Regions from separate parts of the Candidatus Clostridium eludens genome, predicted to be linked through region 3. Evidence: riboswitches for the same ligand, from Rfam matches in the RefSeq annotation. Region 3 holds a riboswitch; each other region holds the start of a gene.
The links. A riboswitch is a leader RNA that binds a small molecule or an ion and turns the genes downstream of it on or off. The one in region 3 is predicted to bind S-adenosylmethionine.
Positions count from the first base shown of each region.

Region 1: linked by a shared signal. The riboswitch ahead of ACJDU8_RS00375 (NifB/NifX family molybdenum-iron cluster-binding protein) and the one ahead of ACJDU8_RS07150 (transporter substrate-binding domain-containing protein) in region 3 are both predicted to bind S-adenosylmethionine.
Region 2: linked by a shared signal. The riboswitch ahead of ACJDU8_RS16680 (DUF2325 domain-containing protein) and the one ahead of ACJDU8_RS07150 (transporter substrate-binding domain-containing protein) in region 3 are both predicted to bind S-adenosylmethionine.

Region 1 is NZ_JBJHZX010000001.1:83,274-94,570, reverse strand. It holds gene ACJDU8_RS00400 (DUF6273 domain-containing protein) at 1-1,226, shown strand, start outside; gene ACJDU8_RS00395 (hypothetical protein) at 1,210-1,344, shown strand; gene ACJDU8_RS00390 (TetR/AcrR family transcriptional regulator) at 1,432-2,070, shown strand; gene ACJDU8_RS00385 (ABC transporter ATP-binding protein) at 2,070-2,768, shown strand; gene ACJDU8_RS00380 (ABC transporter permease) at 2,768-5,014, shown strand; SAM riboswitch class I at 5,369-5,477, shown strand; gene ACJDU8_RS00375 (NifB/NifX family molybdenum-iron cluster-binding protein) at 5,755-6,297, shown strand; gene ACJDU8_RS00370 (nitrogenase component 1) at 6,587-8,053, shown strand; gene ACJDU8_RS00365 (nitrogenase component 1) at 8,053-9,426, shown strand; gene cysK (cysteine synthase A) at 9,477-10,427, shown strand; gene ACJDU8_RS00355 (nitrogenase component 1) at 10,470-11,297, shown strand, end outside.
Region 2 is NZ_JBJHZX010000026.1:57,295-68,591, reverse strand. It holds gene ACJDU8_RS16690 (ATP-binding protein) at 1-1,117, shown strand, start outside; gene ACJDU8_RS16685 (DEAD/DEAH box helicase) at 1,117-3,222, shown strand; SAM riboswitch class I at 3,495-3,607, shown strand; gene ACJDU8_RS16680 (DUF2325 domain-containing protein) at 3,775-4,059, shown strand; gene ACJDU8_RS16675 (YopX family protein) at 4,216-4,575, shown strand; gene ACJDU8_RS16670 (M3 family oligoendopeptidase) at 4,663-6,357, opposite strand; gene ACJDU8_RS16665 (peptidylprolyl isomerase) at 6,540-7,064, shown strand; gene ACJDU8_RS16660 (MFS transporter) at 7,181-8,407, shown strand; gene ACJDU8_RS16655 (GDSL-type esterase/lipase family protein) at 8,474-9,034, shown strand; gene ACJDU8_RS16650 (TetR/AcrR family transcriptional regulator) at 9,164-9,787, shown strand; gene ACJDU8_RS16645 (PEP/pyruvate-binding domain-containing protein) at 9,804-11,297, shown strand, end outside.
Region 3 is NZ_JBJHZX010000008.1:41,657-52,953, forward strand. It holds gene ACJDU8_RS07130 (nitrogenase component 1) at 1-670, opposite strand, end outside; gene ACJDU8_RS07135 (amino acid ABC transporter ATP-binding protein) at 860-1,612, opposite strand; gene ACJDU8_RS07140 (amino acid ABC transporter permease) at 1,609-2,319, opposite strand; gene ACJDU8_RS07145 (amino acid ABC transporter permease) at 2,324-3,025, opposite strand; gene ACJDU8_RS07150 (transporter substrate-binding domain-containing protein) at 3,113-3,925, opposite strand; SAM riboswitch class I at 4,126-4,241, opposite strand; gene ACJDU8_RS07155 (helix-turn-helix domain-containing protein) at 4,590-4,838, shown strand; partial or broken gene dcd (dCTP deaminase) at 5,044-5,565, shown strand; gene ACJDU8_RS07165 (GNAT family N-acetyltransferase) at 6,023-6,496, opposite strand; gene ACJDU8_RS07170 (GNAT family N-acetyltransferase) at 6,614-7,078, opposite strand; gene ACJDU8_RS07175 (GNAT family N-acetyltransferase) at 7,314-7,877, opposite strand; gene ACJDU8_RS07180 (HAD family hydrolase) at 7,964-8,437, opposite strand; gene ACJDU8_RS07185 (hypothetical protein) at 8,546-8,881, opposite strand; gene ACJDU8_RS07190 (class I SAM-dependent methyltransferase) at 9,372-10,178, opposite strand; gene ACJDU8_RS07195 (class I SAM-dependent methyltransferase) at 10,430-10,993, opposite strand; gene ACJDU8_RS07200 (cyclase family protein) at 11,229-11,297, opposite strand, start outside.

The sequences.
Region 1 (11,297 bases), on a different contig from region 3:
TGGAGCTTTGTAATAATAGATTAAGATTACTAGGTTTATTACTAGATTTATGTAGTAATAATGAAAGAGAAATTAGAATTTTGATTAAAGTTTTGGATACGGGTATCATTTCTGAATTTTTAAATGGTACTAAAAAGCAAATTGACCAGTACACTTGCAAAGAACTAGTAAATAAGCTCCATAATAATTTTGGCTTAACTAAAGAAGATGCCCTGTGGGCTATGGAAACCTGGCTTAAAGCCATAGATTTTAAGTGTGGAGGAACATATGCTTTAACATCCCCTGAAACTGTAAAAAATAATATTGTATCAAATTTAGAAAAAAATGAAATGAGTAAAGCTAAGACACCTAAAAGAATTAAGTATAGGCTCCTTTATGTTGTTATTGGAGTTATTATATTATCAGGTGTATATTTTTTTATCAATAATCAGAAAAAGAATGAAAATTTGTCAATAAATATTGGAGACTATATTGAATTTGGAAGATATAATGGTAAATCTATACTATGGAGGGTAATAAATAAAGATGTAAATGGGTACATGCTTTTTTCAGAGAAAATAATCTGTTTTAAAGCTTTTGATGCCAGGGGAGATGAGGCAGATGGAAGGGGAGATGCAGATAGAATAGGATTTGGAAGTAATTACTGGGAGAAATCTAATCTACGGGAATGGCTTAATTCTTATGATAAAGAAGTAAAGTATAGCCATCAAGTGCCAGATAAAGAAGATGTATTGTATAGTTTTTATGATAGAGAGCCGGGGTTTTTGTATAGTTTTACAGACAAAGAAAGAGGTTTTATAAAGGAAGTAACTCATAAATCTATACTTGCCAATATAGATAAAGTTGTAATGGACGGAGGAACAGAATCCTACGAATATAATACTAAAATTCAAGATTGTGTAAAAAATTATGATTCTAGTTATTATAAAAATGTCACAGATAAAGTATTTTTGCTTTCTACAAAAGAAATAAAAAATTTTGTTTATGATAGAGGGTGGGAGTATCAAAAAACTGCTGTAAATGATGATACTATTTCATGGTACTGGCTGCGTACACCTTTTGCAAGTTATTCTGATATAGTAAGGGCGGTTGGACAAGATGCTGTATACGGTGACGATGCATATAATGGCACTGGTGGAGTAGCACCTGCTCTATATTTAAAATCTAAAACAATTCCAGGCAGCGGTGAAGGAACTAAAGGTGACCCCTATGAGATTGGAAAGTGATATAATTTATCGGGTGGGATTTTATTATGTTAAAGATATTGAAAGGGCTGTTCTTCAGGGTTTACAGGCCGTTGATAATAAGGTATTGACAATGTGGCTCAACAGTCATATAATATGACTGCTGAGTCATATTGCTGTTAAGTCACTATGCCCAAATACATGTTTTATGAAGATTAGATAAATTAATGGAAAGAGGGATGACCAATTGCCAAAGAATACATTTTTTAATTTAAATGAAGAAAAACAGGAAAGTGTAATGAGAGCTGCAATAGATGAATTCTTAAAATATGGTTTTGAAAAAGGTAATATTGGAAATATTGCTAAAAATGCCGGGATTGCAAAAGGGAGTATATATCAATATTTTAAGAATAAGAAAGAATTATTTTTGTACTCAGTGAACTGGTCGGTAGATCTTCTTTTAAAAAAATATAATAGATATATTATGCCCAAAGATACTAATATTTTTGATTACTTTTATGAAAGTTCAAAAGAGATATTGATACAGTTTAGAGAAGAAAAGGATATTGTGATTTTCATACAGGATGTTTTTCTTGGGAAATATAGTAGCATGACGGATGAATCTATAACTGCCATGATGGATATAATGGATGACTATGTACTAAAATTGATTCAAGAAGGAAAAAATAATGGCAGCATAAGAAAAGACATAGATGACAGTATACTTTCTTTATTTTTGACTGGTGCATCTATGAAAATAAAGGAGAGTATGCTTAAGAAAGCAAGAAATAAGGGAACGGATATTATATATGAGGATTTTGAAACATATGAAAATGATATTAAGGCTATGATGGAACTTTTAAAAAATGGAATGGGGGTAAAATAGTGTTCATAAATGTGGAAAATTTAAAAAAGAGCTATAAAACAGGAGAAATTAACATTGAAGTTTTAAAAAAAATAAATATGAGACTGGATAAGGGTGAAATTGGAGTTATTCTTGGACCTTCTGGTTCAGGTAAATCTACCATAATGAACATTTTAGGGGGTATAGACCGATGTGATTCAGGTAGGGTAATTGTGGACGGAATTAATATTGCCGATCTAAAAGACTCTGAAATCACGGATTACAGAAGGGAGCATGTAGGATTTGTTTTTCAACTCTACAATTTGATACCTAATCTTACTGTAGGTGAGAATATAGAGGTTGTTTCAAATATCAGTAAAGCACCGTTAAATACAGATGAAGTTTTAGGGGCAGTGGGGTTACAGGATAAGAAGTATAGATTTCCAAGAGAATTAAGTGGCGGAGAGCAGCAGAGGGTTTCAATTGCCAGGGCTATTGTTAAAAATCCAAAGCTTCTTTTGTGTGATGAACCTACAGGAGCACTTGATTATGATACTTCTAGAGAAATTTTAAAGTTGTTGCAGCAGGTAAATATAAATTTTAATACTACCATACTTATGATTACTCATAATACAGCTATAAGTGCTATGGCCAGTAGAGTTTATAGAATCAGAAGCGGAGAGGTAGTTAAGGAAATAATCAATGAAACAGTTATTCCGGCAGAAAGGATTGAGTGGTAATGATTATTAATAAAAAGATTAAAAGAACCATAATGGAAAACAAGTCTCAGTATATTGGCTCTATAATGTTGATTATAATAAGCTGCATGCTCTATACCATGTTAAATCAACTTTCAACGAACATGGCTGGTATGACATCTTCCTTTGAAAAAAATTATGTGCAGGAAGATGCCAGTTTCGTAACAAATAATAAATTGAATGATATAAATAATTTGGAATCAAAATTCAATGCCAGTATTGAAGAATGTAATACTTTTGATTATCAGATTTCAAAGGATAAGATTTTAAGAATATTTAGTGAGAATACAAAAGTTAATATTCCTGCAATTATAGAAGGCAAGAAGTTAAGCGGAAATGATATTCTTATAGATCCTGCTTTTGCTAGAACCAATAAATTAAAAGTGGGAAATGAAATACACATATTTAATAAATCTTTTAAAATAGCTGGATTTATGTCGCTTCCCAATTATATTTATCCATTAAAATCCCAAAGTGATATAATGAGTAATCCAGATAGCTTTGGAATTGCAGTTATTAGTAAGGATGATTTCCATAAATTTAATGAAGGAAATAACTTTTATTCAATAAAATTTAATTCAAATAGTACTAGTATATATAATCAATCACTGCAGTTTAGAAACTACTTAAAAGGTAAAGACATTATTATTACTCAATGGACTGATGCTGGTGAAAACAATAGAATAACTTTTGTTAATACTAAGATTCAAGGTATTAGTAAAATAAGCTCTTCTGTGCCTTTGATTATATTGTTTCTTACTTGCATATTGACAGGTATAGTCATGTGGAGGCTGCTTAAAAGGGAATCGGTTATTATTGGAACTCTTTATTCTCTGGGCTATAGAAGAAAGGAAATTAAAAAGCATTATCTTTTATATCCACTGTGGATAGGGTTAACAGGAAGTATATTAGGAAGTATATTAGGAGCTGTGTTAGTGAAACCCATGGTTGGTATTATGGTGTCTTATTTTAACATACCTATAGACTCAATGAGTTTTAATTTTAAATATATTGGTATAAGTTTACTACTGCCAATATTATTTCAGTGTATCAGTGGGTACTTTATTTTAAATAGGCAATTGCAATATTCTCCGGTAGAATTGATGAAAGGTGGAAGGAAGAATAACAAAATAGGCTTTATTGAACGAAAGCTTACATTAGATAAATTAAAATTCTCAACAAAATTTAAAATAAGAGAGCAGGTCAGAAGCTTACCAAGGCTCATATTCCTGTTATTTGGAGTAATTCTTGCCACTATGCTTTTACTTTTTGGTTTTACAGCAAAAAGTTCTTTAGATTATTTAATGAAAGACAGCTTAAAAAACACTTTTAAGTTTCAGTACGAGTATGTATATAATTCTCTTCGCCAGGACCAGGTACCTTCAAGTGCAGAAACTTTTTCTGCAGCTATGTTTATATTAAAATCAAATAGGAATACAACTTTTGAAGTCTGTGGAATTAATTCTTATTCAAAATATATTTCACTTAAAGATAACACAGGAGCAGAGTTAAATAAAGACAAGGTTATTATTACTAAACCGCTAGCAGCAAAATTAAAAGTTATGCCTGGTGATACAATTAGAGTTGTGAATAAAATTGACTCAAGGGAATATGAAATAACTGCTGCCAATATTGCAGAAACTTATGCAGGGGAATATATTTTTATGCCTATTTCACAATTTAACAGCATGCTTGGACTTCCTGCGGGAAGCTACATTGGGTTATGGAGTAAGGTTAAACTGAATATTCCTGAAAAGTTATTATATAGTTCCCGGATGTTTGATGATTCTATAAAGGCTTTTAATGCAACTATGCAGCCTCTGCAGGTAACCATAGGAGTTATAGCTTCTATGTCGTTTATTATTGGGCTTATCGTTATTTATGTGGTAACATCTCTTATAATTGAGGAAAATAAAATGAACATATCTTTGATGAAAATTTTAGGATATAGGAGAAAAGAAATAAATTCATTGATTTTAAACAGCTCTTCCATAATTATTATAGTTGGATATATTATAGGCATACCACTTATTCTGGCATCTATGGACCTATTGTTCAGATCATTAACAGAAAGTATTAAGTTGGCAATACCAATAACGATTAATTATTCTTATGTTATTGTGGGGTTTGTAGTAGTTTATCTAACTTATGAGTTATCCAAAGCTTTAAATAGAAAAAAGATATATAAAATCTCTATGAGTGAAGCTTTAAAAGCATCAATGGAATAAGTATAATTTTGTAACTATTTATGGAGTAGTTGTATATAGTATATAGAAAGTAATTTAAACTTAATCAGAATATAAGGTATGTTTTAAATACTAGTTGAAACACTTTTAGATAAAAAGCCCTGGCGAACGCCGGGGTTTTTATTTAAATCAGAGTATGATTATTAGAAATGGATATTTCATATATTACGTGCTGCAGAGAATATAGTAGTATATTTACTTGAAATGTAAATTTAATTACTATGAGTTTTTATAAAATTTAGTATTGACATAATAAAGTATAATTAATATAATAAGCATATGATCGATTATTGAAAGTATTTAAAAAATCAATTGTTTGAAACTTAATACAACATACTCTTATCAAGAGCGGTGGAGGGATAGGCCCCGTGAAGCCCGACAACCCACATTTATGTATCGGTGTCAATTCCTACAGATGTATTTTAATACTTCTGAGAGATAAGAAAAGTAGAAGTCTTATTAAATTATTTTTGTTAGCAGAGGCTATTTTTCTTATATGGGAATTATAGTCTTTTTATTATTGTTATTTAGAAAATGATTTTTTTAAAAAGGTTAGAATAAAGTAAAGAATTTAGGTTTGCATGATATGGAAAATATCGATAAAATGGTAAATTATATTAAAATAGTTGACTAGGAAACTGGAGGCTATGTTTTTCTTGATGAAAAATATAGCCTTTTCTATTTTTAGAGTTTCTATATGTATTATATAGTTAATCTTTAACATGTTTAATTTAAGAGTGTTAAATACATTAAAGCAGGAAAGAAGATATGTTAAGTTTCAGGCAAGATACTTTAAAAATTTAGATATGATAAGTATTTTAAATAAGGAGATGGTATTAATGGGATATAATATTGCAGTTGCTTCAACAGATGGAGTCAACATTGATAAACATTTTGGCGCTTCAAATTCTTTTTTCATAATAAAAGTAAATGATGATGAGACTTATGAGAATTTAGGAGAAAGGCTAGTTGAGAAAAATCAAAAGAATAATGGAAGTTGTAGTTCATGTTCATCTGAACATTCTTGTGGTCACGTTAATCCTAAGAATCAAAAAAAAATAGAAACCATTTCTGATTGCAGATGTTTGTTATGTAGTAGATGTGGGCCTGGATCAGAAAAGCAATTAGGAAGAAATAATATTTCTGTGTTTGGCATTAATATGAAACTTGATGAAGCATTAAAAACAATAATAAGGTATTACAAGAGAAGTGATGAACGTAAATCATTAAAACGTATCAAAAAGCAGAAGATAAATTCTTTTTGACAAGGTATTAATCAAGTGATTCTTAGGTTCAGGTGGAGTTTGCTTATGAGGAATACTCTTCTCCATCTGAATCTTAGCAGAACTTATCCAGGCGCGTAGCAGTGCTTATCCTCCACTTTGATAGAAAAGCAGAGAACCAAAATTTTTAATTTTGTGTGAATCGCTTTCACAGAGTGCGATGGGGGTGTTAGCAATGGTAGCGTTCGGGTAAATAAAGGCCAAGGTAATAGAGGATGGTGAATCAAAGGTGATATTTAAACTAATAAAAAAGTTTAGAGGTGATAAATAAATGGGTATTAATTTGGATTTACCGGAAGTGGAACCAAGAGAACAGAGACTTGGCTCTATCTTGTCTTTCCATGGAAAAGCAAGTGAACTATATGAAAAGTCACTTGGATGTAAGATTAAAATGAAAGGTAGAATTTTCAATCAATGTGGCAGCTGTGCATCAGGATGTGCATTTGTATTAAATTCAATAATTTTAGATGCAGCAGTAGTGAACCACGCTCCAATAGGCTGTGCAGGTGATTTTAGTGGGTTTAACGATGGGCGTCACCAAGGGACAATTCACAGAGGTTTAAAATCAGATAATATAAAAGCTATTAGCACAAATTTAGAAGAAAAGGATACAATTTACGGTGGTGATGAGAAGTTAAGAAAAGGTATAAGGGAAGCAAAGAAAAGATTTAATCCAAAAGCAATATTTGTAAATACTTCTTGTGTATCCGGAATTATAGGAGAAGATGTTGAAAGTGTTGCTGATGAATTAGAAGAAGAGCTAGGAATTCCTATTGTGCCAGTATATTGCGAAGGATTTAAATCAAAAATTTGGAGTACTGGATTCGATGCTACAGCTCATGGTATCTTGCGTAAACTTGTTAAACCTGCAAAGAAAAAATCAGAGAATATAGTTAATGTTTTTAACTTTCAAGGAACCCATGCTTTTACAGATGTGCTAAGTAAAATAGGATTAAAACCTAAATATTTATTTCCATTTTCAAGTGTACAAGATTTAGAGGAAATGTCAGCTGCAGTAGCTTCAACCCATATTTGCGAAACTCTTGGAACTTATATTTCAGCAGCATTAGAAAAAGAATTTGGAGTTCCTGAGATAAAGGCTCCTGTACCTTATGGAATAGAGTGGACAGATATTTGGTTAAGGGATTTGGGAAGAATCACCAATAGGGAAGAATTAGTTGAAAAAGTAATTAGAGAAGAACATGAGAGAATAAAGCCCAGATTAGATTACCTTAAAGGTAAATTAGAGGGTAAGAGAGTGTATATTTTAGCAGGAGATTCTTTTGTACATAGTATTGTAAGCTCCTGCAGATCCCTTGGATTGGAGGTTGTAGGGGCAACTGGATTCCATCATGATCAAGTATATGACAATGATTATGGTGAAGTAAATAGTATAGGAAACATGGTTAAGATCACTGGAGATGTTGAAAATTATACTGTTTGTAATAAGCAGCCATATGAATTTATTAATATATTAAATGTCTTAAAACCGGATGTACTGGTTGTAAGACATGGTCAAATTTCAACAATTGGAACTAAACTAGGAATTCCTTCTTTTCAGGTAGCAGATGCAAATTTAGGAATTGCATACGATGGGGTAATTGAATTGGGAGATAAAATTTACGAAACCTTGCGAACTAAAAAACTCGTTAAAAATATTGCAAAACATTCTGAGATACCCTATACAGATTGGTGGCTAAAACAAGATCCATATATATTTGAAAAAGGAGAAAAGTAATGAGCAAGATAATTGAACAGCCAAGGTATTCATGTGCATTAGGTGCACAGCAAACAGTATTAGGTATTCCAAGAGCAATTCCCATTCTTCATAGTGGTCCAGGATGCAGTGCAAAAATCCATGGGGCTCTAACAACTTCATCTGGATACCAGGGGGAAGGTTATGTAGGAGGAAGTCATATACCATGTACAAATTCTGGGGAAAAAGAAGTTGTATTTGGAGGAGAAGAGATATTAAGGGAAACAATTGACGGTAGTTTAAGGGTATTAAAAGGAGATTTATTTGTAGTCTTAACAGGTTGTACATCAGAAATTGTTGGGGATGATGTTGAGGCTGTAGTTTCTAAATATAAAAAAGAAGGATATCCTATTGTGAATGCTGAAACAGGAGGATTTAAAGGAAATAATTATTTTGGACATGAATTAGTACTGCAAGCAATAATAGAGCAATTAATTGGAGATGTTGAACCAAAGGTGAGGAAGGGGGTGGTTAATGTTTTTTCAGTTGTTCCATTTCAAAATCAAAACTGGAGAGGAGATTTACAAGAGATTAAAAAACTTTTAAATTCCATAGGTTTAGAGGTGAATATTTTATTTGGATATGAAAGTGCTGGAGTAAGTGAGTGGAGAGATATTCCTAATGCGGAATTTAATTTAGTTTTATCACCTTGGGTAGGGTTAGAAACGGCAAAATTACTTAAAAGTAAATATAATACTCCCTACATGCATTATCCTGTAATACCAGTTGGAGCAAAAGCAACCAGCAAATTCTTAAAAGAAGTAGGAGAATTTGCAAACATTGATAAAGAAAAAGTTCAACGAGTAATTGTAGAAAAAGAAAAGAGATTTTATAAATATTTTATAGGAGCAGCAGATTTTTTCACAGAGATAAAAAATGGGTTACCTTATGAATTATATACAATAGCGGATTCAACCTATGCTTTAGGAGCAAGTAATTTTTTAATAAATGAATTAGGATACATACCAAAGCAGGCTTTTATTACAGATAATGTTCCAGAAAGGTATACAGATAAAATAAGGAGAGAGTTTGAAAATATAGATAGGGAATATAAAGATAAAGTGACTTTTGAAATTGATGGAGGAAAGATAGAAAAGCAAATTAGAAAGGATAAAAATATTCCAAGAAAAACTTTAATTTTAGGAAGTGATTGGGAGGATGATCTGGCATTAGACATAGAGGCGCCAATAACATATTTAAGTATTCCAATTACAAATAACCTAATTTTAAATAAAACCTATATTGGGTACAACGGAGGATTAAGATTAATTGAAGATATCTACAGTAATATATTAAATGACAGATTATTTAATGCAAGATTTGTTGATAAAGATGAAAAAGGGAATTACAGATAGCTTTCATTTATAATAAACAATATTAATAAATTTTATGTAGGAGTGATTACATGAGCAGAGTTTCTAGAAAGTTAACTGAATTGGTGGGAAATACACCATTGTTACAGTTGACTGATTATAACAAAGAAAAAAAAATAAGGGGTAATTTAATTGCAAAACTGGAATATTTTAATCCTCTAAGTTCAGTTAAAGATCGCATTGCTCTAGCTATGATAGAAGATGCTGAAGAAAAAGGATTAATAAATAAAGATACTGTAATTATTGAACCTACAAGTGGTAATACAGGAATTGGTCTAGCGTTTGTAGCTGCTGCAAAAGGATATCATATTATCATAACCATGCCTGAAAGTATGAGTGATGAACGTAAAAAGCTATTAAGAGCATTAAATGTTGAATTGATACTAACACCAGCAAAAGATGGAATGAAGGGCGCAATAAGAAGGGCAGAAGAACTTTCTTTTCAAATTGAAAATTCATTTCAACCTCAGCAGTTTTTTAATGAAGTGAATCCTAAAATACACAAAGAAACAACGGCAGTTGAAATTTGGAATGATTTGGAGGGAGAGATTTCAGCTTTTGTTGCAGGAGTTGGAACAGGCGGGACAATTACAGGGGTTAGTGAAGCATTAAAAGAAAAAAATCCTAATATAAAGATAATTGCAGTAGAGCCGTATGATTCGCCAGCTTTATCTGGAGGAGTACCTGGTCCCCACAAACTGCAAGGGATAGGAGCAAATTTTGTGCCAGAATTAGTTAAATTCGAAAATATTGATGAAATATATAAGGTTAGAAATGAAGAGGCAATTGAAACTGCACAAGATTTGGCTAGGACAGAAGGATTATTAGTAGGTTTTTCGTCAGGTGCAGCAACTTTTGCTGCTACACAAATTGCAAAACGTCCAGAATTTAAAGGAAAAAATGTGGTAGTTCTATTGCCTGATACAGGAGAGAGATATCTGTCTACGGATCTCTTTGATAGAATAGATAAAATACAATTTTAAATTATAAAATATTAGTCAGCCAAAGGGCAGATTGGAGGAAAAATGAGCAAGTTTGTTGACAGACCACGATATTCATGTGCACTAGGAGGTGCACTATCTACATTAAGAGCTATTTCTAGAGCAATACCTATTATACATGCATCTTCAGGGTGTGGTCATAATTTATACAATGCAACTAATTCTGGTTCAGCTTATTTAGGGGGAGGTTATTGTGGGTCAAGCTCCTTGCCTAGTACAAATGTAATAGAAAAGGACATTGTTTTTGGTGGAGAAAAAAGATTGAAAGAGCAAATAGAAAATACATTAGAAATAATGGATGGGGATATATATGTTGTTGTAACAGGATGCATGGTAGAAATGATTGGTGATGATGTAGAAGCAGTTGTTAAAGATTTTGCTGGAGCTGAAAAACCAGTTATATCAGTTCCAACACCAAGTTTTAAAGGAAATTCTTATTATGGATACGACCTTCTTTTAGAAGGTTTGGTAAAACAGTATATTCAACAAAAAAAAGAAAAAACTGAAAATCAGGTAAATATATTGGGTATTGTACCTGGACAAGATATATTTTGGAAAGGTAATTTAAAAGAAATAAAACGTATCCTTAGTCTTATAGGTGTAAAAGCTAATACATTATTTGGAGAAGGTGAAGAGCTTGATGACATTAAAAACTCAGCTAATGCAAGTTTAAACATTGTGCTTTCAGAAGTATTTGGAAAAAAAGCAGCAGAAGCATATGAGGAAGTTCATAATATCCCATATATAACAGCTCAAATCCCTATTGGATATATTCAAACGGAAAGATTCATAAGAAAAATAGGACAACATTTTAATATATCAGAAAGTACAATAGATAAAGCCTTGGAAAAG
Region 2 (11,297 bases), on a different contig from region 3:
AACTATAGAGTCTATTGCTGTACAAAAAAAATTTGCTGTGTCTACAGTAGACTTAACTCCAACAAGAAGGTTCTATGCGTCAGATGGAAAGGCTAGAGCCTTGTATAGTGAGATAGTAGGCAATATAATTGTGCAGACTTCTCAAGATGGAAACGCCATAAATACTATATTGGAAGAATGGATAAATAAGATTGTTATGGATGTTTCTGAAAAAGAAGGTATACCCATGAACCAGGTATTAATGACAAAAAATAAGGAACTTGTAGAAAATGAGATATTAAATGTTACCAGTTCTTTCAATTCAATTGGCTTATCTTACGAATTAGGGCAAGCTATTGCAAAATATTATGAAGGTATAGTAGAAGACAGTAGAGTATTAAGACTAAAGGCTTTAAGATGGATTCGTGGAGACATAGATACTAAGACTGAAGCCAAAAGAGAACTTGGGATTGAAAAAATAGTAAATGACGATAACTGGTATGATGCTATTAAAAATTTGGCAGAATTATTTTCAGACATGGGATATTCTGGTTTTGTAGTAAATTTTGATGAAGCTGTTAATCTCTATAAATTGCCTTTGGCTCGGACTAGAGAGAGGAATTATGAAAGAATATTAAATATATTTAATGAATGTAAATCAAATAAAGCAAGAGGATTGTTTGTAAATTTTGGTTCTACAAGGAAAACTGTATTTGATGAAAACCGAGGCATGTCTAGTTATGGAGCTTTGAAAGGAAGGTTGGGAACAGAATATAGTATGGATTCTAAACTATTGAATACAAATAGAACTGTTTTACCATTAAGGCCTTTAAGTGTTGAAGAAATATACACATTGTTGGAAGATTTAATCAATATATATAATATCCATTATAAAGAAAACATATCTATGAAAACAGAACATATAAAAATGTATATGGAAGAGCAATTGAACAGACCTGGAGCGGCTGAATTTTTGACTCCACGAGCAGTAATCAAAGATTATCTGGAAATTTTAGATTTAATAAGACAAAATCCAGATAAAAGTATTGAAAATATAATCTATGCGAAATTTGGTAAAAAAGCTGTGCCTGTAACTAAAGACGAGGATAATAAGGACGATGAAATTGAGGTTTTATAATGAGTAGTTTTGATTTATTACAGAAAGAAATACGTAGATATATATATGATGAAGGATGGGAAAGTTTGAGAAGAATACAGGAAGCTTCAATAAAACATGTTCATAATACGGATCATAATTTAATATTGGCAGCACCAACTGCCTCTGGCAAAACAGAGGCAGCATTTTTGCCAGCCATAAATTCCATAAAGGACTGGAGTTCCGGCCTTAAAATTGTGTATATATCTCCTTTAATAGCTCTTATAAATGATCAATTTAAGAGGATATTAGAACTATGCAATTATATAGATATACCCGTTACAAGTTGGCATGGGGAAGCATCTAGGGAAAAAAAGAATAAACTCTTGAAGGAACCTAAAGGGATACTACTTATAACCCCGGAATCTATAGAGGCTATGTTAGCCCTGAGACCCGGAGAAGCAAAAGGATTATTTAGGGAAACGGAATGGATAATAGTAGACGAAATACACAGCTTTCTGGAAAGTAATAGGGGTATGCAATTGAGATCTCTAATAGAAAGAATAAAATTATATATGGAAAAAGAACCTAGATTCATAGGTATGTCAGCTACTTTAAACGGAGAAGATTATAAAAAAGTTAAGAAATTTTTTATAAGCAATAGAGCTACAGATGTACTGCTTGATAAAAGCAAGAATCCTTTGGAAGCTACTAAAAGTTATTATGAATCAAATATAAAGAAAGAGTCAGGAGAGGCACTGGAAGAAATTTATGATTATTCTCAAAGAGAATCCATGCTGGTATTTCCCAATTCAAGAGGTGAAGTTGAAAGATTAGCTGTAGGTCTTGGTAAATTAGGAAAAGAGAGAGGCTCCGATATTAGATATTTTGCCCATCATTCTTCTGTGAGTAAGGATATGAGATTGACCGTGGAGAAGTTTGCTAAGAGCAGCAGGGGACAATTATTCACTATATGTTGTACTTCCACTTTGGAATTAGGAATAGATATAGGTTCAGTAGACAGTATAGTTCAGTATAATGCTCCACATTCTGTAGCCAGTTTAGGACAGAGGTTGGGACGAAGTGGTAGAATTACAAGAAAAAATATATTGCATTTTATAGCTACTGATGAATGGTCTTTATTGCAAGGGTTAGCAGCACTATCACTTTATGAAGAGAGTATAATAGATAGATTTGATCCTATAGTGAAGCCTTATGATGTTTTGGCTCATCAAATAATATCTATTCTTTTGGAGAATACAGGAATGTCTTTTGAAGATTTAAAAAATATAAATAGGAGTTTTAGATGCTGGCAGGATATAGAAGATGATGAGTACTTTGAGCTATTAGAATACTTAATAAAAAAGAATTATATAGAGATTTTAGAAAATGAAGCTATAACAGGTTTAGAAACAGAAAAGCTTTTAAGAGGAAGTGAATTTTTTACCCATTTTGAAACGGAAAATAATTTTTCTGTTTACAATAGTCATAAAAAGATAGGTGAAATTCCCCTGTCTCCCAGCATACATACAGGGGTAAATATATTTTTGTCGGCACGTATTTGGAAAATAAAAGATATAGAATTGAGAAGTAAAAAAATATATGTAACTAAGGCTTTAGATGGAAATCCCCCTGTATTTTTAGGGAGTAGTGGCAATGTAACCAACGAAATAAGAAATAGAATGAAAACAATATTGGAAGATGAGAGTTATTGGATTGATTATAATAAAAATATAAAAGAAGTTCTATCAAAACTTTCTAAAGACAATTTAAGGTATGAAAAATTTCAATGGACGGAGAAGAATGATAAAGTTGGACTTAGAACGTTTCAAGGCACGAAGATAAATAGAACTCTACAACTTTTACTTAATATGTTGTATGGAGGTGTAAATTATAAATTGGAGGATGGTAAAACATTTATAAGTGGGCCTGATATAAAGAAAGATATAAGTAGAGTGATAGAAAAGAACTTTACTGAAGATGAAATATTTCTATATTTAAAAGATAATCCAGAAATGGTAGAAGTATATTTATCCTCTAATAAATATAGGATGCTGTTACCAGATAATTTGAGAATAAAATATATTATTAAAAATAAATTGGATTTAGAAGGAGTAAAAATATATTTAGGGCATGATTGCAATTAGGTTTTATAATAAGAATGAAGAAAATAGATACTAATTTGTGAATTTAGTATTTAATAAAATAGCAATAATAAATTTGTTGGCTAAAATATAATATGGGTAGGCTATGGTGAACCGTACCATAAATAGGACAAAGTTTAATAATGCAATTTATTCTTTATAAGCCGTTGCCCTGATTTTATAAATTTAGTATTGACACAGGCAAATATAATCACTATTATATAAGGTGTATACATAATTGGAATGAGTGCTTAAAAACTTAATATATTATTATACTCTTATCAAGAGTGGTGGAGGGAAAGGCCCTATGAAACCCGACAACCGACATTTTTTATATGCATCGGTGTCAATTCCTGCAGAGTGTACTATATACTCTGAAAGATAAGAAAAGTAGAAGTCTTATTAAATTAAGTTATGTTATTTGCTAATAGAGGCTATTTTTCTTATATATAAGGAAAATAGCCTTTTTCTTGTATTTAGAATTAAGTTTATAGATAAACAAGGTGGAGATTGAGTATCAGTAAATTTATATATTATTAAAGAGGAGAGATTTTTATGAATATTTTAATTGTAGGAGGAGACAGACTTGACAACATTAAAGATAATCTAGATAAATACGGAATTAATAAAGTTAACCACATTACAGGTAGAAAAAAAGGGGATAAGAAAATAGAAATTCCTAAAAATACGGATCTAGTGTTGGTACTTACAGATTTTGTAGGACATAACATGACTAAAATAATAAAAAAACAATCTAAAAAAAATCATACTTTAGTTATGTTTTCAAAACGTTCATGGATATGTATTCAAGCAAATATTAAAAATATACTTACTGATTAAATGAAAAATATGTACAATCTAAAATATTCTATAAAAACTGAGACACTAAGTGTTCTACTTAGTAATATATATTTACAGTATGTATTGGATATTTAATTAAAAAAAGCAGTGAAAAATCTTCACAAAAATAACTAGTCAATAATGAGGAGGTATCAAATGAGAAAATTTAAATTTAGAATTTGGGATAAAGAAGATAATTGTTTCTATATAAGTAATAACCCATATCCAAAAGAGTATTCAAACCATAAAGATAGGTTTGTAGTTACAGAATTTACAGGACTAAAGGATAAAAATGGTGTAGAAATTTTTGAAGGAGATATTATAGGAATAAATAATGAAAAAAGTTCTCCAAAGCTTCCGGTTAAATTTGGCAGATGTTCTTTTGGAAAATTCATAGGTGAATGTGGGGAACTAAGTGAAGATACGGAATTATATGGCTTCTATGTGGAAAACGAGTATTTATACATTCAGATGATTAATGAAAATGCTATTGTTATTGGTAATATTTTTTCATAGTAATAAGTGAACAATTAATAGTCAAATAGTGATAAACTTCCAGAACAAAATTTATTCTGGAAGTTTAATCAAATATACAAGTCTGAATTATAGTTTTTTATCATCTATTGAATTGAACCAATTATTGATAGGCTCTATAATTGAACTTATGCATCCATCTTGGAAAGGGGATCTAAGATTAGCAATTTCCACAAGCTCCAAAAAGGACTTGGTTCCTCCAACATGGCATATTTTTATATAATCTTCCCAGGCAGATTTTCTATTATCCACTGCTTTTTTCCAGAATTGAAGGGCGCATATCTGTGCCAGAGTGTAATCTATATAGTAAAAAGGTACATTGAATATATGGGACTGCTGAAACCACCATCCTCCGCTTTCCAGAAAATCACATCCAGTATAATTCTTATGAGGCAGATATTTTTTCTCTATGGCTCTCCAAGCTCTCTTTCTATCCTCAGGACTTACCTCTGGGTTTTCATATACATAGTGTTGAAATTCATCTACTGTAACTCCGTAAGGTATGAATTTCACAGCACTTTCAAGATGGGCAAACCTATATTTATCTGCATCTTCTTGGAAGAATAGATTCATCCAGGGCCAGGTGAAAAACTCCATACTCATGGAATGTATTTCACAGCTCTCATAGGTTGGAAATATGCACTCAGGAATTTCAATCCACCTGGATAGATACGTCTGAAAGGCATGACCGGCTTCATGTGTTAAAACATCTACATCCCCTGAAGTGCCGTTAAAATTTGAAAATATAAAAGGTGCCTTATAATCGGGGATGTAGGTGCAGTATCCACCTCCGGCCTTGTTCTCTTTAGTTACTAAATCTAAAAGTTCTTCCTCCAGCATGAATTTGAAAAATTCCCCGGTTTCCGAAGATAACTCAGAGTACATTTCACTGGCGTTTGAAACTATCCATTCTGGACTGCCTTTTGGTTTGGCATTTCCCGTTGTAAATTCAAATTTTTCATCATAATAGGTAAGGGTGTTAAGTTCCAATCTCTCTAACTGCCTATCATAGAGCTTTGAAGCAGCAGGTACAAGGTACTTTTCCACCTGATTTCTGAATTTAGCCACCATTTCAGGAGTGTAATCACTTCTTTTCATTCTTATATAACCTAGTTCCACAAAGTTTTTGAATCCCAATTTTTGTGCTATTCTGGTTCTCACCTTTACTAAATCATCATATATTCTGTCAATTTCACCTTCGTTATCTGAAAAGAATTTATATTTGGCATCTGAAGCATTTTTTCTTATTTGTCTATCTTTACTCTGCATAAAAGGTGTGAGACCGGATAGGTTTTTTATTTCACCCATAAAGGGAATTTTTGCAGAAGCCAGCAGTTTGGTATATTCTGATGACAATTTATTTTCAAGTTGAAGGTCTTTTATCACCTCCGGTGAAAAAGATTTTAAAGAAAATTCAGCTAGGGTGAAAAATTGCCTTCCTAGTTTTTCTTCCAATTCTTTTCTGAATTTTGATTGAATCAATTCTTTGTAAAATGTAAAATCAAGTTCGTCGTATAGAGGGGAATATTCATCCCAATAGCTTTTCTCTTCGTCATAATATTTATCCTTTGTATTTATGCTGTGTCTTATTTGAACCAGAGTTCCCATAGTCTGCAGGTGATTTCTTATGTCATTTATACCATTTATGCATTCAAACTGTTTTTCGCAGCTGTCAGCTAATTTTAGTTTATCCACAAGAGAGTTAATGGACTTTTTGATTTCATTGTAGTCTGGTCTTTCGTATTTGAATTCACTAAATTTCATAATATACCTCCAATATGTTTAAATTTACTAATATTATAATATAAATGGATTAATTTTCAAAATAAATAATTTCATATTTCATTGGAACAAAGAAAATTATTTACTTGACAGCGGTTTTGATAAAGTTTATTGTATAAATGCGGCATATGCTGTATTACATATTATAGAAAGAAGGGAAAAGAATGAAAAATCCTATAGTTACAATTGAAATGGAAAATGGTAAGCTGATGAAAATAGAACTTTATCCAGATGCTGCACCTAATACAGTAAATAATTTTATATCGTTAGTAGAAAAAGGATTTTATAATGGTACAATTTTTCACAGGGTTATACCGGGATTTATGATTCAGGGAGGAGACCCTGAAGGTACAGGAATGGGAGGACCGGGTTACTCAATTAAAGGTGAGTTTTCATCTAATAACTTTAAAAACAATTTGAAGCATGAAAAAGGGGTAATTTCCATGGCTAGAACTATGGCTCCTGATTCTGCAGGTTCACAATTTTTTATAATGGCAGATAATGCACCTCACCTTGACGGACAGTATGCTGCTTTCGGGAAAGTTACAGAGGGCATTGAAGAAGTAGATGAAATAGTATTACAGAAAAGAGATTATGATGATAAACCTTATGAAGATCAAAAGATGAAAAGTGTAACTGTAGAAACTTTTGGCGAAAAATATGATGAACCTCAAAAAATAGATGATTAAACTTATAGAATAATGTTATGGTGAAAAATATTAAAAATAGTAGCACTCAATTGTCAGTTGAGACTGCTATTTTTTTATAAGTCTATGATTAAATATGATGGGAGTGAAAGCTATATATGAATAGAAATTGGGAAAAGAACATAATACTTTTTTTGGCTAGTCAGACTATATCCCTTTTTGGAACGTCCTTAGTTCAATATGCAATTATATGGTTTATTACATTAAAAACACAATCTGGAATTATGATGACCATATCCATTGTCAGCGGTTTTCTCCCTACATTTTTTCTTTCTCCTTTTGCAGGAGTATGGGCTGACAGGTATAATAGAAAAATATTAATTATTTTATCGGATTCTTTTATTGCAATATCAACGCTTGTACTGGCCATATTATTTCTCTTGGGATATGATGCAGTGTGGCTGCTCTTTGTTATATCTGCCATAAGAGCTCTTGGAACGGCTGTTCAAACTCCAGCAATAGGTGCATTTATTCCTCAGCTTGTACCTGAAAGTAAACTCACTAAAGTTAATGCCACAAATGGAAGTATACAATCAATTGTTATGTTGATATCTCCTATGATTAGTGGAGCACTTCTTACTATAGCCACAATAGAGGTAATATTTTTTATAGATGTTGTAACTGCAGCTATAGCAATTTTTATGTTAATTTTATTTTTACACGTTCCTGCTCATAATAAAGCATTAGAAAAACAGACCAATGGTTATTTTATAGATATGAAAAAGGGAATTACATATATCAAAAATCATGCTTATATAAAGAAATTCTTTTTATTTTGTATGATATTTTTCTTTTTATCGGCTCCAGCTGCATTTTTAACTCCTTTACAGGTATCACGGAGTTTTGGAAATGATGTATGGAGGTTAACTTCAATTGAAATTGCTTTTTCCAGCGGGATGATATTAGGAGGAGTTATTATGGCTTATTGGGGAGGATTTAAAAATAGGATTTATACCATGACATTGTCAAGTTTTCTCATAGGAACATGTACTTTTTTACTTGGAGTTACACCTAATTTTATATTATATTTGTTTTTTATGGGTTTAGTTGGAATAGCTATTCCACTATTTAATACACCTTCTATGGTATTATTGCAGGAGAAAGTACAAGAGGATTTTTTAGGCAGGGTATTTGGAGTGCTGACCATGATATCCAGCTCTATGATGCCCCTTGGAATGCTGATATTTGGGCCAATATCCGATATGATTAAAATAGAGTGGCTGCTTATAGGAACAGGCATATTTATGTTTATTCAAAGTTTTTTCTTAATAGGCAGTAAAATATTAATACAAAATGGAGAATCAAGTTTAAAGACTGATACATGATAATTGGAAATGAATAATATGAGGTGAAAAAGCTTAGAATTATTTGATATAAAGGAAATGGTGAAAATGAAAATTGTTTGTCTTGGAGATAGTTTAACATATGGTTATGGTGTAAGAAGACGTGAAGTATGGACTGCCCTATTAGAGAAAAAATTAAAAATTGAAGTTATAAACAAAGGCATATCTGGAGATACTTCAGCAGGTATGCTTTCTAGGCTATATAATGATGTTATCCTTGAAAAGCCATCGTATGCAATGGTTATGGGAGGAACAAATGATTTTATATGGAATTTGCCAGTAGAGCAGGTTATGGCAAATATAGCTTCTATAGTTTTTCAGATTATGCATAACAGTATAAAACCTTTAATTGGGCTGCCTGTACCTGTTTGTGTTAAAACTGCAGCGGACAGGTGGGGGTTTATGGGTGATTTTCAAAATGTAAATAAAGATTTAGAAAAGTTTAATGACTGCTTAAAAAAATTCTGTAAAAATTACAATATAAAAATTTTTGACTTTTATTGTGAATTTGCTGAGGAAAATGGATATGGAAAAGAAGGATATTATATTGATGGTATTCATTTAAATTCGGAAGGAAATAAAAGAATAGCTGATATGATTTTTATATAAGGATAGCACAAAAACAGAAAATATATAAATATTTATATAGACCACACTGGTCTATGGTGTTATAATAACATTGTAGACCAGTGTGGTCTATTGTGCTTCACAATTTTGAGTGGAAAGAAGGTAAATAATATGTTTTCAAAATTTCTAAGCCTAGAGCTTGAAAAGCAGCAGTATATCATTAATGCAGCTATGAAAGAATTTGCAGAGAAGGGTTTTAAAAATGCATCGACAAATAAGATTGTAAAGACAGCAAATATAGGAAAAGGAATGCTATTTCATTATTTTAACAGCAAAAAAGATCTATATTTATATATTTATGACTATACTGTAAAAATATTTATTAAAGATTTAGTTGAAAAAACTGATTTAGAGGAAAAAGATATTTTTGATAGATTGCGGCAGAGAGCTTTATTAGAGATAGAAATAATCAATAAATATCCAGATATGTTCAATTTTATTATGTCTGCAAGTGTTGAGGAAGCTGATGATGTAAAAAGCGATCTGGAGCTTAGGACTAAAAAAATGATGAACAATCGGCTTGACAGATATTTTGAAGACTTCGATACATCAAAATTTAAGGAAGATATTGATTTACACCAGGCTGTCAAAGTTATTATATGGACCTTGGAGGGTATCTCAACGGAAGAATATAAAAAATTAAAGTCTCTTTCCCTAACTCAGTCTTATTATGAAGAGATATTAGTAAAAATGGATTCATATATAAAGTTATTAAAAAAATGTTTTTATAAATAGTAAAGGGGGGATTTGTATGTTAAAAATGGTGGTTGATTTCAAACAGCTAAATCAGGAAAATCAGTCCTTTGCAGGAGGAAAAGGTTCCATGCTTGCTAGAATGTACCAGAGTGGATACCCTGTACCAAAAGGTTTTATAGTTTTATCTGAAGCTTTTGAGTATGGAAAACTTAAGAATGAAGCTTTGAATGATATACAATGTAATTTGGAAAAAATAACGAAGAATAATGAAGAATCAGCATTTGCAGTAAGATCTTCTGCATTGAGTGAGGATTCAGCACAAGCTTCTTTTGCAGGTGAATTTGAAACGGTCCTTAATGTTAAAAAGGAGGATGTTCTTCAGGCCATAATAACAGTTTTCCAATCGAGAGAGTCTGAAAGAGTAAAAGTGTACAGTAGATTTCAAGGTATGGAGGACTCACATAAAATAGCTGTAGTAGTACAGGGCATGGTACAGTCTGAAATTTCAGGAGTTTTGTTTACTGCTGATCCAATAACAGGTGATATGACACATATGGTAGGCAACTATGTTCATGGTTTTGGCGAATCACTTGTATCTGGAGAGGCTAATGCACATTCCTTTAAAATTATAAAACCTAAGGGTAAATATGACGGGCCAGATGGGTTTATAAAATATTCAAAAAGATTATATAAGTGTGCTTTAAAATTAGAAAGTGAGTTTAAAGGACCCCAAGATATAGAGTGGGCTGTTGCAAGTGGAGAGTTGTATATACTCCAAGCAAGGCCAATTACAACTTTAAATATAGGAAATCTTGATACTTATGAAATAAATTATTCCTTGTGTGGAGATTATCTCTGGAGTAATTCGAATGTGGCAGAAGCAATGTCTGATGTAGCTACACCTCTGACCTGGTCCATACTTAAGGCACAGGATGAAGAAATTAGTGTAGTACCAGGATACTATCTCTGGGGTAACATTTGTGGAAGAATGTATTCAAATATTAGCCAGTTGTCATCGGCGGCTTCTGTAATTGGGAGTAATAGTGGTGTTGAAAAAATGAGTGATATATTTGGAAATATACCCGTTGAAATGAGTATACCTGTTTATCCATTTTCAAAATTGGGTTATATCAAGGAAATACTGCCTAGGGTAAGAAGCTTTTTAATAAACACCAGAAAAGCATCAAAGAACATGGCTGAATTTCTTCATAATACACCAAGTTGGTGTAAAAGGACAGCATTATCAATTAGATTAGCAAGAACGGAGAATGAACTGCTTGATTTATGGAAAAGAGAAATTCAACTATATAGTTCTAGAATGTTATGGGTTTCTGTTAAGGGTGGGCAAAAAATGGTGGCTGTAGTCAATAAACTCAGTAATGAACTAAAAAAGTTAACAGGTACTGAAGATGCTAGTGTGCTTCTATCTAACCTAAGAGGAAACTTAGAATTTGCAAGTCTTGGACCTGTTTTGGGTATATCAAATATGGTTAAAGGGAAAATGAGTGTTGAAGAATATCTTTCAAAGTATGGCCATCGTGGACCTCAT
Region 3 (11,297 bases):
TTTCTATTTCTAACTGATCCTTGTAACTAACTGTTACCGGTGCAAAAAGATTAATAAAGTTCTCTTTCTTTATTAGTTTTTCTTCCTTTAAAATGTATTTTGATATAGATATAAATGCCGCATCAAAACCAGAAGCACAGATTTTTGACTTAAAGCCTTCACAGTGAATAGGAATTAGCAGAGCCTCATTATCTCTTTGTAAATTTCTTGCCACAGCATCAATGTCATCTCCAATAATACCAGAAGCACAGGACGTAAAAATGAAAATTAATTTTGGATTATATCTTTCCTTCGCATATTGTATTGCCTCTATTAATTTTTTCTCTCCACCAAAAATAACATCATCTTTATCAATATTTGTTACAATGATTCTTGGATTACGAATTAATTTTACTCCCCTGTGAGCTTGACCTACGCGGTATACATCCGTTGCTAATGTTGTACACCCAACACATCCTTGAGGAGAATGTGCTATAAATACAGCATCATCTAAGGACATTAATGCAGCCATACTGTTAATCTGCTGACACTGCAAACCTTGACTAAAGCTTCTGTCAGCTTTCTTTAGACAACCTTTTTTAAAATCTTCGGAAATCTGTTTGCTATTACCACCACAATCATTGTGGGTATTTGGTCTGTCCTCTCTTATTCCTGAATAAATTTTACTCATATTTTTGTATCCTCCGCAATTTATTTATATTAATAAACGTCTATTAATTCATTTTTTCCATATAATTTTTCATTTAGAATTGGTCTTATTACTCTCAAAGAATGTTAGATCTGCCAAGAGCATTATGTTAAAAAAGTTTAGACAAAATTATAAACGTGAATCTATCAATAGAAAACCATGGCAACCATACTAAATTGTATAGCTCCATTCAGAAACTATTCTCTTCAAAAATTGCTTTGTTCTCTCTTCCTTAGGATTTGTAAAAACTGCCTGAGGTGTTCCTTCTTCAACTATTACGCCATTCTCCATAAATATAACTCTGCTTGCTATATCATAAGCAAATGACATCTCATGAGTAACTACAATCATTGTTATGCCTTCCTTTGCCACTTTTTTCATTACTGAAAGTACTTCACCTACAAGTTCAGGATCTAATGCTGATGTGGGCTCATCAAAAAGAATTACTTCGGGATTAAGGGCAAGTGCTCGAGCTATACCAACACGCTGCTGCTGGCCACCTGAAAGTTGAGATGGATAAAAATTGTATTTTTCTGACAAACCAACCTTATTAAGCACTTTTTTACTTATCTCTTGTGCTTCATTCTTTGGTACTTTTCTTGCGACAACTAAACCCTCCATTACATTCTCAAGCGCTGTTTTATTATTAAAAAGGTTATATGACTGGAAAACCATAGCTGTCTGTCTTCTTATTCTAAGTACATCTTTTTTAGTTTCATGGTTAAATTTTACATGAATATCCCCTATAGATATTTCACCTGCATCTGCCTTTTCCAAAAAATTGATACATCTTAATAGTGTAGTTTTTCCTGAACCACTAGGTCCTAATATTACTACAACCTCTCCTTTGTTAACTTTTAAATCAACACCTTTTAAAACTTCATTTTTTCCAAAAGACTTGTGTACTCCTTTTATCTCAATCAAAGAACTTCCCCCTTACTGTAGATTCTAAGACGTTTCTCCAATATAAACGATAATTTTTCAATTACTATACAAATAACCCAATAAACTATTGCTGCTGCTACATAAGCTTCAAGAAATTTATAATTTGAAGTTGCTGTTATTAATGCTGCATTCATAAGATCAGTTACCGAAATCATAAATACAAGTGATGAACCTTTAATAAGACCTATTAAGCTGCTGCACAACATAGGTACAGCTACAGGCAGTGCTTGTGGCAATACAATTCGTCTTAAAGTCTGGCCCGTTGTAAGCCCTGCAGAATAAGCAGCTTCATACTGTCCTTCATCTACAGCTAGAAGAGCCCCTCTTATTGCTTCAGATATATTTGCTGAAGCAAATAATGATAATGCTATAATTGCTATATAAATAAGAGGTATATCCTTAGCTCGTAATGACCAGTGAAATTTTTCTGCAAGCCCATCAAAACTTTGAACTACTGCAAAATACAAAATTAAAATCAGTAGTACAATTGGTATACCTTTTATAATTACAACAAAAACTTGTGACAATCTATTAAGTATCTTAACCTGAAATACTCTTGTTAATGCAATGAAAGTTCCTATAATACAACCTAGTACTAGTGATGCAAATGACATTATTAGCGTTATAGGAGTATATTTAATTGCTGCTTTAAGTGCTACAAACATGAAACCAATATCAAATCCCATATTTTCACCTACCATCACCTATTATTTTTTTATATGTAACCTTTTTTTCAATAACAGTACAACCTTTTTCTACAAGAATACTTAGCACAAGGAAAATTAATGCTGAACCTATATAGCCCTCAAGTGTATGATAGGTTCTAGCTCCTATGGTTTGTGCTTTTCCCATTACATCAATTATTCCAAGTGAAAAAGCTATAGAGGAGTCTTGAAGAAGACCTACCATATTAGTTGAAAGACTTGGTAAAGCAATCAATAGTGCCTGAGGTGCTACTACTCGATGGAAAGTCTGTATCCTTGTCATTCCTACTGAATAAGCAGCCTCTGTCTGGCCTATTGATACACTTATTATAGCTGATCTTATTACTTCAGCCATAAAAGCTGCAGCATTTAAGCCATAGGTAATTATTACAAAAAATAATTTATCCCATTTATTAATATCAATGCCTATAAGCATAAAAAGCACTGGTAGACCATAATACACTATAAACATTTGCACAATTATAGGCGTACCTCGCATAAAGGATATATAAACAATTGATATTTGATTTAGTATAGGTATCTTATAGATACGAAATAAAGCTAAAATCATTCCTAAAAATATACCTATTACAGTTGCCAGCAATACAATCAATAGGGTGATATGAAGGCGAGATAACAATTGTGGCAAATACTCAAATACTAATCTAATGTCAAATAACTTTCCCATATTTATCTCCTACCTTTAACATTATTTTGGATTGTTTTACAGACATTATCAGAACGTATGATATCACCATAGTGTATTTCATATCTATTAATCATTTGTTGTATAATCTCCACCTAAGACATCTTTTGATATCTTTGACAATGTACCATCTGCTTTCATGGCTTTTATTGTCTTATCTATATCAGCCTTTAACTGAGTATCGTCTTTGCGAAAAATATAATAAGTATTTGAAGTAGCTATAGGATCTCCTACTGTTTTAAGTTTATCTCCATAAGTTTTATTTAAATCAGCTACTATTCTCTTAATGGAAATAAATGCATCTATTCTTCCATCTTCAAGATTCTTAACTAGAGTAGCATTATCTGGTGTTGAATAAACTAGTTTGATGGCATTATTATGTTGTTTGTTATATTTCTCTAAAACATATGCGTCATTACTACCTGGAGATACATTTACAGTTTTACCCTCTAAATCTTTAATAGAATTTATATCAGTTCTATTCTTCAAAACAGTTATTCTTAGAATAAAAGTAGTGTAGCTTTCATCAGAAAAAAGATATTTTTGTATACGTTCTGGGTTTTTCTCAAATTGATGTGCAGCTATATCTACTTTCTTAGAAGCTAAACTAAGTAGAACATTTTTAAAGTCCATTGTTTGATATTCAAATTTATACTGTGGAAGACGTCTATCAACCTCCTTCAAGACTTCATATTCATAACCGGCAAGGTTACCCTTATCATCCAAATAGCAGTATGGTTTAAATGCATTTCCTGTTCCTATAACAATTGTTTTAGGTGCAGAAGAGCTTGATGTACTAGTTGCCTTTGCACCGCAGCCTGCTAATGCGAATATAGTTAGCAGACTGGCTAAAAATAACATAAATATTTTTGGCTTTTTCATAATTAAATCCTCCATTCATGTAAAATTTATATAATTTTAAATTAATAACATTAAAATCATTAATAAATAAAGAGGTCAAAGTTAAATATTATAGAGATTATTGACTAAAACTCTATAATAAACAAAACTTGACCTCTAGTTTGTCTAGTTAATCAAAAAACTTCCTACAGAGAAACTATAGGAAGTTATATTCTTTGTTTCTCTCATCTTTCAGGTTTAACCTGCTGGAATTAGCACCATTGAATATATTCGTAAATGTACATATTCAGGTTGCCGGGCATCATAGGGCCAGTCCCTCTGCCTCTCTTGATAAGAAATTCTATATTTAATTGACTTATTCCAAAATTATATATAAATGATATAACTTTTGAAATGTTTTGTCAATATAAACTTTTACTTAATATATGAGGAATCTAATTTCTCAAATCTAATAAGTAATTTTCTGAAGCGATTCAGCCATGTGTGAACACAATTGCTTTCCCATAGAACTCTCCTCATAATAACTATTTTAAGTTAATTAGTATTATTATAATAAATTGCTGTTAATTCCAATACAATTATGTTAATTTTTTAGTATATGTTCATCTTTAGCAACATCCTATCAGTATAGAAATGTAAAATCAATTTGAAAGTTAATCTTTAGCACATTAGGCGGTGGAGTATTTTGAAAATATACTGGCATGAAGGAAGTAAAAATGTTATAGGCTCTAGGGTTAAAAAAGCTCGTCATATGTTTAGCCCTGCTTTAACTCAAGAAAACTTATCTGCAAAATTAGAACTTATGAATGTAAAACTTGATAGAATATCTATATCAAGAATTGAATCTGGTGATAGATTCGTAGCTGATTATGAGGTAATTGCAATTGCTAAGGCACTTAATGTTTCTCTTGATTGGCTTCTACTTGGCAATTAGTTCTTATTCAAGCTAAATATTTTTCTCAATTTCCATCCCAATTTTTAACATAAAGATAAGATGTATTAGTTAAGAATTTATAATCTTCTTCTACCAATGCATTAAATACTTTATCATAAATTTTGATATATTATATACTAAATAAGTTATGGCAAAATAATTAATAGGCAAAATGAAAATTATACGAAGCAAAAGGAGAGTTTAAATGATATTAAGCGGAAAAGAAATACAGAATAAATTGGGCAAAGAAATTATAATAAAACCTTTTAATGAAAAACAACTCAACCCTAATAGCTATAATTTAAGGCTTCATAATAAATTACTTGTTTATGAAGAAAATATTCTTGATATGAAGAAAGTTAACTCTACAAGAGAGATTATAATACCCAATGAAGGATTCTTGCTAGAACCTAATAAACTTTATTTAGGTAGAACAGTAGAGTACACAGAAACTGATAAATATGTTCCTATGGTTGAGGGTAGAAGCTCTGTAGGGAGACTCGGTTTATTTATCCATGTTACCGCTGGATTTGGAGATGTTGGTTTTAAAGGGTATTGAACTTTAGAAATGTTTTGCATACAACCAATAAAAATATATCCAAACGTTGAAATATGCCAAACTTACTATCATGCAATAGAAGGAGAATATACTAGATATAAAAGTGAAAAATATCAAAACAATAAAGGTATTCAACCCAGTTTATTATATAAGGAGTTTTTAAAATAAATAAGTTTTAATTCAAACTATTTTATGAATGATGAAGAATTACAGGAGCCATCTGTGGAATATGGAGATATTATAAATGCACAGATGGTGATTATATACAGAAAGAACCGGACTTGTATGTTTCCACACATCCGGCTCAAGCCGCCTTTTTACCTCAAACAAGTTAGTATGCCCGGCACGAAAAATCCGTTAAGGTTCAACTTTTCGTTTATACTTTCCACTTTTCTCCTAACCCTGTACTGCTCCTGCGTAAAGCAGTAACATTAGGTACTTAACTCTCATGCAACCTACAAACAGATTGCTCCGTATGCAGTCTCAAGCGGGGATACGCCTAATAACTGACGCAGTTTCCTATAAACCGCTACTAATTAGCGACTTCTTGCCGCACCATTTAATAAGAAGAATGTGTACTATTGAAAATATTATATTGCTTTTTATTTCAAGCAGAAAAATATTGTTATCGGTTCACTTCTCTTGATTTCATCATTAAATGTTCAGTTATTCCTTCCCTATATAAACTAGGTATAGCACCTACTTGAATGTACCCAATTTTTTCATACAGCATTTTTGCTTCTGGATTAAAATCTGCAACTACTAAAAATAGTTTACTATACTCTTTGAAACAATTATCCTCAAAGAACTTTAATAGTTTTTTACCTATTCCTTGATTACGGCTTTCTTGCTTTACTGCAATAATATGTAGATAGGGGAATGAATGAAATATTCCATCTAAAATGAACCATATGAATCCTTTATAATTCTGATTAATATCCATAGCAATGTATATTTCTTCTTTAGCAAATCCTTCTTCTAATGCATTTCGAGCACTTCCTTTTTTAGAAAAATATCTTATCCCCAGTTCAGAATTTGCTAATGCAACTTCACAATCATTTATATAATCCAGGCTTCCCTTTACTATTGTTATTTCCATATGACACCTCTACATCAAATTTTATCAACTACTATGAAATATAATTTATTACGCAAAAAATTACTTTTTTGTCACACATCAAGAAAAATTTGAGTTATACATGTACTAAAATTATACTTATTTTGTTGAGTTCATCTCTTTTTTAAATAATACTATTTTGACAGAACCATCCATATATTCTTTTACGATAGTATAGCTCATTTTCTTATAAAAATAATGATTTCTCTTCTTATCCCCAGGTGTTTCTAAAATCCAAGCAGTTGCATTGGGAAATTGACTTTCTATAAATTTAATAGCTTCTTGTCCAATCCCTTTATTCTCATAATCTGGTATAACAAAAATACCTCCAAGAAAATACGTGCTATCATTATTATCTCTAATAATAATGTCACCCACTATCTGATTATTACAAATTATTTTATATGTTATTTTGTTTAGGACAATATTAGTCATACTTTCTTTAGAATGGTTATATCCAGGACATTCTCCGTATTTAACAAAATCAGCATAGAAACTCTGATTTTGTACATCAATTAATTTATCAACATCATCAATTGTTGCTTTTGTAAATTCAATTTTCATCGTACAAATTCCTTTCACTCAATATGAATTTTCTTCATAATATTTTACTATTGTTTAAATACCGTAGAATCTCAATTAATCAACAAAATATGAAAAGTGCGAATTAACTTATAACTATACTTTTTTAAGAAATTCTATTACTTTATTATATAAAAATGGCTGGATGAAGGGATAAGTTAAATCATTTGGTATAGTACTAAATAACTTAATTTCATTTATCTCATAGTTAGGCAGTTTATCTCTTTTTAAAATAATATGATGAATATTCCATCCCACCATTACCAATCAACTTATTTTCAGTAGGTGAAAAATCTAATTCCTTCAAAGCCTTTATTCTTTCGGTTGCAATAGGAAGTGCCTTTGTTGCTATCATATTACATTCAAACAATGAATAAGTTTTATCAATAATCAATTTTAAAATATCTATTATATTGGCTTTTGTTTCATAATCACTTCTCAAATCTAAACGGAGAAGCCCGCAATTATTAAAATAATCTTTGGATTCTCTATGAAATAATTCTATTGTTCCAATTACAGCATTATATTTTTTATCTATAATAGACCATCTTACAAAACCTTTTCGGTCATACTCGAATTTCCAATAATCAAGAGCCTGCTTCATTCTTTCATGTGTAGCATAATAAAAATCATCTCCGTCACAATTATCACTATTAAATAGAGGAATTGCTTTTTTATCAGAATATACTTTTAATAAGTCATCACAATCGTCAATAGAAATAAATCTTAAGTTGAATTGTTTATTTTCAAATTCGGGGCAACTTACATATACACTATCCATGTTTTCTCCTTTTTAAATTTACTATTTATAGAGTTGTTTTACCTCTTTCATACGCTGTATTGTTAAAATATTGTGGAATAATAGACTTATATAAAATTAACCAATTGAATTAATGAAGTAAAATATTTATCATAGTTATAATCATTGCTTTTCCTTACTAAAATCGCATCAATACCTGCACCTTTTGCTCCCTGTATATCAGCAATATAACTATCACCAATCATAGTTGTACTTTCAACATCGTTTAAGTCACTAAGTACTTTTTGGTATATTTTTATATTAGGTTTCTCATATCCTATATGTGCTGAAGAATATATCTTTATAAAATAATCCCTAATACCTAAATTTTTTACTAGTTCTTCTAATTCTGGTACATGATTTGAAACGATTACATTACAATATCCCTTTTCCATAGTACTTTTTAAGCAAAAGACAGTATCTTCATAAATATGCCACTTAGTTGAATTTAAATATTCCTCTCGTATATTATTTGATATACTATTTGCAGCATTATCTTCAACTCCAAGTTGTTTCAGTATTTTTACAAAATGTTCATTCATGCATTCACCTCATTATATAATGTATTTTTACACATGAAACACTTAATTAATACCATCTCTATATTTCATTAATTGTTCTTTATATGCCTCGGTCTTATGATAACCACATTATTTATACTCGTAACACCACTCTCGATATATACAGTCTGGCACACATACGTTATACAATTCTGGTTCTACATCTTTAATATAATTCAATACTTCTTGCCATACTTCCCTCGTTTCCTTTGATGCTTGATTACATAATCTTTTTCTTGATATATTTATCATTACTTGAGTTGTAGCAATAAATTCGTGTTCTATTATAATAATTGATTCTTCATTTTCACCTATCATTTCAACCGATATCTTATTTATCACTGTACTAAATTTAGCATTACATTTCTTTACATCTTCAAATGCTTTATCAAGCAATTCCGTAGAATAAATCTTTCCAACTGTCATGTATTGTATTGACTTCCATGATACTTAACATGTCGTCATCTGCATTTTAAGACTGTTTGCAGTCTCATCTATTAACGGAGCTGAATATACTTCAGGAATTACGGTTTTCCCTATGGCCTACATGCTACTCTGTGTACACTTCACCTATTTGTTACCAGTTTCGGCGCAACACTCGATAAGGTTGGTTGGTTAGACCCTGTCCTATAGAGACTTCCACTCTATCAGAAATACCAAGCTTCGCTTGGCGTACAAATATCGTAGATTTTACGGTTAATAAATCCCATAAGAATGATGCGAATTAACTTTTAGATTCTCTTACCAATCCTACTCTCAAATTATTGTATCCTCCATATGCCTTGAGGATACAAAAAAGATGCTGTACCCCTCTGGTGCACCCTTGGCTGCAAGGTGTACTTTTGAAACAGTAATCTGGGCCGGCCATTTTTTCATTGATTGGCACCTATCTTTGCATAACAATTCTAAACAACAATTATTTCTTTTTTCCAATGAGGATATAACTAAGCGGAAATTCGTCAAGCAATTTCAGTGTTTCGTTATCTGAATTTCCTAAATTGTACTCATCAAATTCTTGTATCTCAATATTGGCTTGGAGTATAGCGCTTATAATATCAGATATTTTGTGCATAAACCAAAAGCACTCGTCTGACTCATACTCTACTCCACCAACATAATCCATCCCTGTCGCATAATTATAAGGTCCTTTCTTGAAATAAGAAATTAACTTATCAAGATTTTGTTTTTCAAAATCAAATCCATTATCAAAGAAATGAACAAATGGATGTATCTCAGAAATCAATATTTGTCCACCCTTCTTTAGTAGCCTTGATAACACATTAAAATAATTATTCAAATCGGGAAACCATTGCAACGACCCCTCTGAAATATATATAAAGTCAAAGTAATCGTTGTATTTATCTTCAATCTCCAATATGTTGGTTCTTACAAATTTTGCATTTAGCTTTGCTGTTTCGGCAAGCTGCTCGGCTTCGGAAATAGCGATATCGGAAATATCAAACCCTATCGCTTCTTTTGCGCCAAACTTCATGAGCGACAACAACTCCCTACCGTTTTGGCATTGCATTTGAGCTATGATCTCACCATCAAAATTAATATGTTTCAATTTGTTAACCACAACATCATCATAATCGCTGTTAAATGTTGTGAACTCAGGATTTTTAAAACTCTTTAGCAATGAATTTTTTCTTGCCTTTTGATGATATTTCGAAGCTTGATTCCAAGCGGCTCGATTGCCTTCAAATATATTTTTATTGCTCATAATATTACCTCGCTTTATATAAATTTTCTAACATCGCAGTTAATAAGGGATGCGAACTTTCACTATTGTAGATAATGCTTATTTTGTACGTCCAAAAGAGTTTCTTATTTCATTCAAAAGTTGTAATACTATATCTCTTGAATATGTAAATTCATATCTCTCGTTTCCGCATCAGCTTTAGTACCAAATGTGTTTAATGAATTACCCCAGAATATATCGTCCAAATTGTAGTAATGTTGTAAATGTATCTATTACTTATATACAACGAATCCATAGTGATAAGGCGGTAAGCTAATATAATTGTATCCTATTTGTTTAAATCCAGCTGTTAATGCCCATTCTTTCATTTCAATAGGCTTTGGGCGAATATCCATACTTGGACCTCTTGGAGTATCTGGATCATAATTCCAATGAATAAGACCGGCCTTTCCCCCTACCTTAAGTATTCTGTATGCCTCATCCAAAATTTCTAATGGCTTGATATGATGCAGTATGTTGAACAACATAACATAATCAACCGAGTTATCGGGTATCCCTGTACCATTAGCTATAAAATCACGCTTTACGAAAGTTATATTATTTTTAGGAACAGTTTTCGATGAAGCTATATTAAGCATCTCATCTTCCATATCTATGGCAATAACATTACCTCTAATCCTCTCAGCACTGGGCAATGTAAATGTTCCATAGCCACAGCCAAACTCTACAAGAGAATTTATATCTTGATTTATTTCCATTTTATCAAGAATAAGTTCTACGCTAAATAAACTTTCCCAGTATTTTTGTTCAGGCATTCCACTGTCACGAACCTTCATTTTTTACACCTTCTCCTATTAATTATAAATATAACAAAAAGGCCAGCATTTCTATAAAGAAAGCTCGCCTTCAGTTTTCTGATTAGCAAGTGAAAATCAAAATATATAAAATAGTTTATCTTATTTTGTTTAGCTTTTCTACTAATTTACTAAAATTATAGCTGCTAATGTTGAATAAATTACTATATCTGATATATACCTGGTCATTTTTGATGATTCCCGCTAGATTATATACTTATATTTCAGCAATTACTCGGCAGGGAAGTCCGGAAAATCCACTCATATTTACCGGGAAAGTATATAC